DNA from 2 places in the Pseudomonas sp. JV414 genome. Region 2 is predicted to be linked to the other one. Evidence: riboswitches for the same ligand, from Rfam matches in the RefSeq annotation. Region 2 holds a riboswitch; the other holds the start of a gene.
The links. Region 2 has a riboswitch for cobalamin ahead of cobW (cobalamin biosynthesis protein CobW). Riboswitches for the same ligand answer to the same signal wherever they lie in the genome.
Positions count from the first base shown of each region.

Region 1 (3,404 bases), on a different contig from region 2:
ATAGTGGAAGCGCAGCAGGCGATCAGTGTCGGCGACGTACAGGTCATTGCCGACCAGGGTCATGCCGAAGGGCGAATTGAGGTTTTCCAGGAACACCGTGCGGGTTTCGGCGACGCCGTCGTGGTCCTTGTCCCGCAGCAGAGTGATGCGGTTCGGGCTGGGGACGCCAGCACCGGCGCGGCCCATGACTTTGCCCATGACCCAGCCACGAATGCCTTGTCCATCATCGGGTTTGGGCGGCGCGTTGGTTTCGGCCACCAACACATCGCCGTTAGGCAACACATAGAGCCAGCGCGGATGATCGAGGCCTTCGGCAAACGCCGCCACTTGAGTCCCTGCCGCGGCGACGGGTTTCTTACCTTCAGGCCAGCCGATCGCCGGGGCGATGTTCACCGTCGGGATCAGGGTTTTATTCGGTTCTGGCAGCTTGGGCGAGGGGCCTGTGCCATCCGAGACTTGCAGGCTGGAGGTTTCACCACAGGCGGCGAGCCCTCCGGCGAGCGCGATGATGAAAACGAGCTGGGGTTTGCGCATTACTGATCTTCCCTATGAATGCATTGACGTAATCATAGAGAAGCGTAGACGCTTGATGGTTCAACCCGTCAGCCGCGGGCTTCCTTGAGTAATACGGCGATCCCTGGATGGTAGTTGCCGGCTTCATTGCGCAACTTGCGATAGGCGTAAGGGAAATACCAGGCCACGGCGCAGCTGGGTTCCTTCTGCAAGTCGTCGAGCATGTCCTGCAGTTCTTCCGGTGTAGCGCTCTGCTGAGCTTTTTGCGGCGCAACGAACAGGCAACCGAGTTTCAGGTCGCTGGCGTAGCTGATTCGCTTGGCCTCGCTGGTGATGTCCTGTAGTGCCTGAGTCAGGTTCAGGCTGTTGACCCGCGGCCAGCGTTGAGTGGCTTGAAGGTAGGCGCGTTGTTCGGCGGTGGCTTCGGGAGTGGCGATAAACAGGTCGGCGCGGCCGTTGCGTTCGCCTTCTTCGTTCTGCTTGCGCGTCGTCGTTTGTTGCAAGGTGACCATTTCTGCCATCCAGGCCGCGGCGGAGAGCAGGCCGAGGTTGGCTTTTTCGTCGTACCAATAAGGTGTGTCGTTATCGCCGCGCACAGCGTTGTAGCGGTCGATACAGTCAAACCAGCGTTCCAGCACCGGTCGCAGGAATTCCAGCTTCGGATTGCTGATGATCATGCCTTGCATGTTGCTTACCCTTGTAATTGTGTTGTTGGGTTCTATGGCGCTTTGATATCACTGCTGACAGTGTGGTGCAAGATTGGTGTCAGGTAATTGATGGGCGGCAGTATATCGAGTGCCCACGCTTTGTCTTCAATTGACGCTCCACCCCCAACCCTCTAACCTTCGCGGCTTGTTTCAGGTGCTCTGTGGCGATGGCCGACAGAGTGAAACAGGGAAGCCGGTGAGTGGCTATCGTCAAGCGACGAAGCGTCATGATCCCGGCGCTGCCCCCGCAACGGTAAATGAGTGAAGACTGCGCTTTGAGCCACTGTGTTGATGTCAACATGGGAAGGCGCGCAGTCAGGCAACACGCCGCTCATGAGCCCGGAGACCGGCCTGATTCATCCAACGGCATCACGGTGGGCGATGCCAGGCTTCTTGCCGTCTATTCTTGTGCCTGCCCGCCGTTATCCAGCCTCAACGGAGAGCTCCCCCATGACTGATACTCCCGATCGTGACGAACGCCATCTCGCGCGCATGCTGCGCAAAAAAGCGGTGATCGACGAACGCATCGCCAACTCCCCGAATGAATGCGGTTTGCTGCTGGTGCTGTCCGGCAACGGTAAAGGCAAGAGCAGTTCGGCGTTCGGCATGCTTGCGCGGTCAATGGGCCACGGCATGCAGTGCGGCGTGGTGCAGTTCATCAAGGGGCGCACCAGCACCGGCGAGGAGCTGTTCTTCCGGCGCTTCCCGGAGCAGGTGCGTTTTCATGTGATGGGCGAGGGCTTCACTTGGGAAACCCAGGACCGCCAGCGCGACATCGCCGCCGCTGAAGCCGCGTGGGCGGTGTCCCGCGAATTGCTGCGTGATCCGGCCATTGGCCTCGTGGTGCTCGATGAGCTGAACATCGCCCTCAAGCACGGCTACCTCGATCTCGATCAGGTGCTCAGCGACTTGCAGGCCCGTCCACCGATGCAGCACGTGGTGGTCACGGGTCGTGGCGCCAAACCAGAGATGATCGAGCTGGCCGACACCGTCACTGAAATGGGCATGATCAAGCACGCCTTCCAGGCTGGAATCAAAGCGCAAAAAGGCGTCGAACTGTGACTCAACCCCGTCATTGCCCGGCGGTACTGATCGCCGCGCCGGCCTCCGGTCAGGGCAAGACCACCGTCACCGCCGCGCTTGCCCGTTTGCATCGCAATCAGGGGCGCAAGGTTCGCGTGTTCAAATGCGGCCCGGACTTTCTCGACCCGATGATTCTCGAGCGCGCCAGCGGCGCACCGGTTTACCAACTCGACATGTGGATGGTCGGCGAGCAGGAAAGTCGACGTCTATTGTGGGAGGCCGCTGGCGAAGCCGATCTGATCCTCATCGAAGGCGTCATGGGGCTATTCGACGGTACGCCGTCCAGCGCCGACCTGGCGCGGCACTTCGGTGTGCCGGTGCTCGGCGTGATCGACGGCACCGCCATGGCGCAGACGTTTGGCGCGCTGGCCCTGGGTCTTGCGCGTTATCAACCGGACTTGCCGTTTGCCGGTGTGCTGGCCAACCGGGTCGGCACTGTGCGCCATGCGCAGTTGCTCGAAGGCAGCCTGACTGAAGGCTTGCGCTGGTACGGCGCGTTGTCCCGGGAGACCGGGATCGAATTGCCGAGTCGGCATCTGGGCCTGGTTCAGGCCAGCGAGCTGAATGATCTCGACCTGCGTCTCGATGCGGCGGCCGACTCCTTGGCCAGCAGTTGCGATGTGGCTCTACCGCCGGCCGTGGAATTCGCCGCGCCTGAAATGATCGCCGCCGAACCGTTGCTGGCCGGTGTGCGGATTGCCGTGGCTCGGGACGAAGCTTTCGCGTTTACCTACGGCGCGAGCCTGGATCTGCTGCGGGCGATGGGCGCCGAATTGTTTTTCTTCTCGCCGATCCGCGACACCGAATTGCCAGAAGCAGATAGCCTGTATCTGCCGGGCGGTTACCCCGAATTGCACCATGTGGCGTTATCACAAAACACGCCGATGCTGACCGCGATCCGCGCTCACCACGCAGCGGGCAAACCGTTGCTGGCCGAGTGTGGCGGCATGCTGTACCTGCTGGATTCCTTGACCGATGTCGAGGGCACTCGCGCTGAACTGGTTGGCCTGCTGGCCGGTGATGCGGTGATGCAGAAGCGCCTTGCCGCGTTGGCCTTGCAGGCGGTCGAATTGCCGGAAGGTTTACTGCGCGGGCACACGT
Region 1 is NZ_VYKC01000022.1:122,741-126,144, forward strand. Features, by position in the region: gene F6R97_RS24515 (PQQ-dependent sugar dehydrogenase) at 1-534, opposite strand, end outside; gene F6R97_RS24520 (hypothetical protein) at 603-1,199, opposite strand; cobalamin riboswitch at 1,356-1,590, shown strand; gene cobO (cob(I)yrinic acid a,c-diamide adenosyltransferase) at 1,671-2,282, shown strand; gene F6R97_RS24530 (cobyrinate a,c-diamide synthase) at 2,279-3,404, shown strand, end outside.
Region 1: another riboswitch for cobalamin. It lies ahead of cobO (cob(I)yrinic acid a,c-diamide adenosyltransferase); the one in region 2 lies ahead of cobW (cobalamin biosynthesis protein CobW).

Region 2 (3,404 bases):
GGAGCGCGCAAGGTGTAGAGGCCCGCGAGCATCAAAGCGAAACCGACTGCTACCACCAGATTGCCGCCGGTGGTCGACAGCACGCGCTGCCAGCCGTCTTCCGGCTCCCAGGCTTCGGCATCGTGGGTGTGAGCGGTGACAGCACCCGCGGCGTGCTCGTGGATTTCGACAGCGGCCGGCTCGGATTTTTCGTAGGTCTCGGCCTGCAAAATCAGCGGGGCCACCCAGAAACTTTGCAGCAGGGTCAGCAGCAGGGCGGCCAGCAGCCCGCTGAAACCTGCGGTTTGCGCAATACGCTTGATCATGTCAGCAGGTCTCAATGGCACGGAAAGGCGGAGCTGTGACGGGTGTCGTGCGCGGCGTTGTGCACCGCTTCGATGTGCGAGAAACCGGCGAAATACACAAGACTGGCGCCAAGGATCGACGCACAAAAAGCGGCGGTCAGGCGTTGGCTCAGGGTAGTGGTGGTGCTGATGGTGCTCTTTTTATCGGTGTTGCTGCCGGTGCTGCTGATGATCGACATGGCGCTTCCCTCTGGTCTGTCAGCGGGTGAATAGAGCGCATGAAAACCTCCGCACGCCGGGGCACGCAGAGATTTCGAACAGCGCCCGCCCACCGCGGGTTTGTTATTCAGTGAACGTAAAAGTCACTTTGTGTTGCGGGCCGGTCTCCGGGCTCGCGAGGGGCAGGGCTTGCGCCGACACCTGCAAGCATCACCTTCCCATGCCGTATGACAGGCACAGTGGATCTGACGCTTCACTCGCTTACCGTTGCGGGGGCAGCACCGGACTGACATGGCTTTGAGTAAAGCACATGATTCACCGGTTTCCCGTTTCACCCTGTGAAGGGCACCCGTAACAAGGCGTGTAGGAGAGCATGGGCGGGGGTTGGGCGTCAATTGGCATGGGTTCTCAACTCGGAACCCAGTCGCCTGCATCGCGGGCAAGCCACGCTCCCACATTGAACCGAGTTCTTCCATGGGAATGCGGTCAAAAGTGGGAGCGGGCTTGCTCGCGAAGGGAGCGCCGCAGATGTCATGTGGACATTGACCCGCCCCCACACGATGCGTAGCCTTGCGCTTTCGAGGTTCTTCGGCGTTTGCCGAAGCTAAGAAGGGAACGCGGTCGATGCCGCGGCTGCCCCCGCAACTGTGAACGGTGATGTTCGCTGCCACGCCACTGCAAGCCCTGATCCCTCAGGTTCGCGGGAAGGCGCAGCGAATGCCAGGCCAATAAGGCCGGCACACCGTCAGCCAGGAGACCTGCCTCGAAACGAATTCTCACTACAACCGGGCGGGGTGATCCGGTGGCGAAATCTTCCGCGCGCATTTGCAGCAGCGGTCGTCGTCCCGTATGCCCGCCACCTTGCCAAAGGGCATCCGATGAAAACACTGGCCAAACTCCCCGTCACCATCGTTACCGGCTTCCTCGGCTCGGGCAAAACCACTTTGCTGCGCCACATGCTCGACAACGCTCAGGGTCGTCGCATCGCGGTGATCGTCAACGAGTTCGGCGAGCTGGGCATCGACGGCGAAATCCTCAAGCAGTGCTCGATCGGTTGCACCGAAGAAGAAGCCAACGGTCGCGTCTACGAACTGGCCAACGGCTGCCTGTGCTGCACGGTTCAGGAAGAGTTCTTCCCGGTGATGCGCGAACTGGTCGCTCGTCGCGGCGACCTCGACCACATCCTCATCGAAACCTCGGGCCTGGCCCTGCCAAAGCCTTTGGTTCAAGCCTTCCAATGGCCAGAAATCCGTAGCGCCTGCACGGTTGACGCGGTGATCACCGTGGTCGACAGCCCGGCCGTTGCAGCTGGCACCTTCGCTGCGTTCCCGGATCAAGTGGATGCCCAGCGCAAACTCGACCCGAACCTGGACCACGAATCGCCGCTGCACGAGCTGTTTGCCGACCAACTGGCCAGCGCCGATCTGGTGATCCTCAACAAGGCCGACCTGATCAGCGCTGAAGACCTGGCCCGTGTGCGCCTGGAAGTCGCCGAAGAACTGCCGCCGGCGGTGAAAGTCATCGAAGCCAGCAGCGGTCGTCTGCCACTGGACGTGCTGATCGGCCTCGGTGCCGGTTCCGAAGAACACATCGACAGCCGCCACAGCCATCACGATCATCACCATGAGGGTGAAGACGGCCATCACGATGAGCATGACCACGACGCGTTCGATTCCATCTCGATCGAGCTGCCGCAAGCCGACGAAAGCCTGCTGATGGATGCGCTGACTCAATTGGTGGTCCAGCACGGCATCCTTCGGGTCAAAGGTTTTGCAGCAGTGCCGAACAAGCCGATGCGCCTGCTGATCCAGGGCGTGGGCACGCGCTTCGACAAGCACTTCGACCGTCAGTGGGGCGCTGAAGAAGCGCGCACCACCCGTCTGGTGTTAATCGGTCAGGACCTGGATGCCGCTGCGCTCGAAGCGCAATTGCGCGCTGCGCTCAGCGTTTAAACCATGCACCTGCTCAGGACCCAGCCCGGCGGTTTCGTGTCGGATGACAACATTGCCGACCTTGGACAAACCCCCGCCGAGCTGGTGATCCTGTGCAGCGGCGATTCCAGCCTGGCGTTGCTCGCCGAAGCGGCGCAGCAGTTGCCCGACGATTACCCGAGCGTGCGCCTGGCCAACCCGATGCAGGTGCAGAATCACGCCTCGGTCGATCTCTACGTCGACGAAGTGCTGCGCCACGCCAAGGTGATTCTGATCTCGCTGCACGGTGGCATCGCCTATTGGCGTTATGGCATCGAGCGTCTGGTGGAATTGTCCGAGCGCGGCGTGCAACTGATTCTGGTGCCGGGGGACGATCGTCCGGACCCGGAACTCAGTGACCTGAGCACCGTAACTCCGCAAGACCGCGACCGGCTCTGGTACTTCCTGCGTCAGGGCGGCATGGCCAATGCGCTCGACCTGTTTCGCTGCCTGGCCAATCGCTGGTTGGACCGTGATTACGCCTGGTCCGAGCCGCAAACCCTGCCACGCACCGCGATTTACCACCCGCAAAAAAGCCCCGCAGAACTGAAGGATTGGCAAGCCGACTGGCAAGCTGATCAGCCGGTGGCGGCAGTGCTGTTTTACCGCTCGCATTTGCAGGCGGCGAACACTGGTTTCATCGATATTTTCTGCCAGCGTTTGCAGGCGGCGGGGTTGAACCCGTTGCCGATTGCGCTGGCCAGTCTGAAAGAGCCCGGCTGCCTGACGGTGGTTGAGGACTTGCTGGATGAAGTCGAGGCGGGGGTGATTCTCAACACCACTGGTTTCGCCCAGTCCAGCCCCGAAGCACCCCATTTGCGGCCGTTTCGCCGCAATATTCCGGTGATCCAGGCGATCTGCGCCCAGGACAATGAACCCGGTTGGCGCGCCAGCGAACAGGGCCTCGGCCCACGGGATCTGGCGATGCACA
Region 2 is NZ_VYKC01000002.1:617,878-621,281, reverse strand. Features, by position in the region: gene F6R97_RS03740 (CbtA family protein) at 1-305, opposite strand, end outside; gene F6R97_RS03735 (CbtB domain-containing protein) at 317-523, opposite strand; cobalamin riboswitch at 644-871, opposite strand; cobalamin riboswitch at 1,068-1,284, shown strand; gene cobW (cobalamin biosynthesis protein CobW) at 1,382-2,455, shown strand; gene cobN (cobaltochelatase subunit CobN) at 2,459-3,404, shown strand, end outside.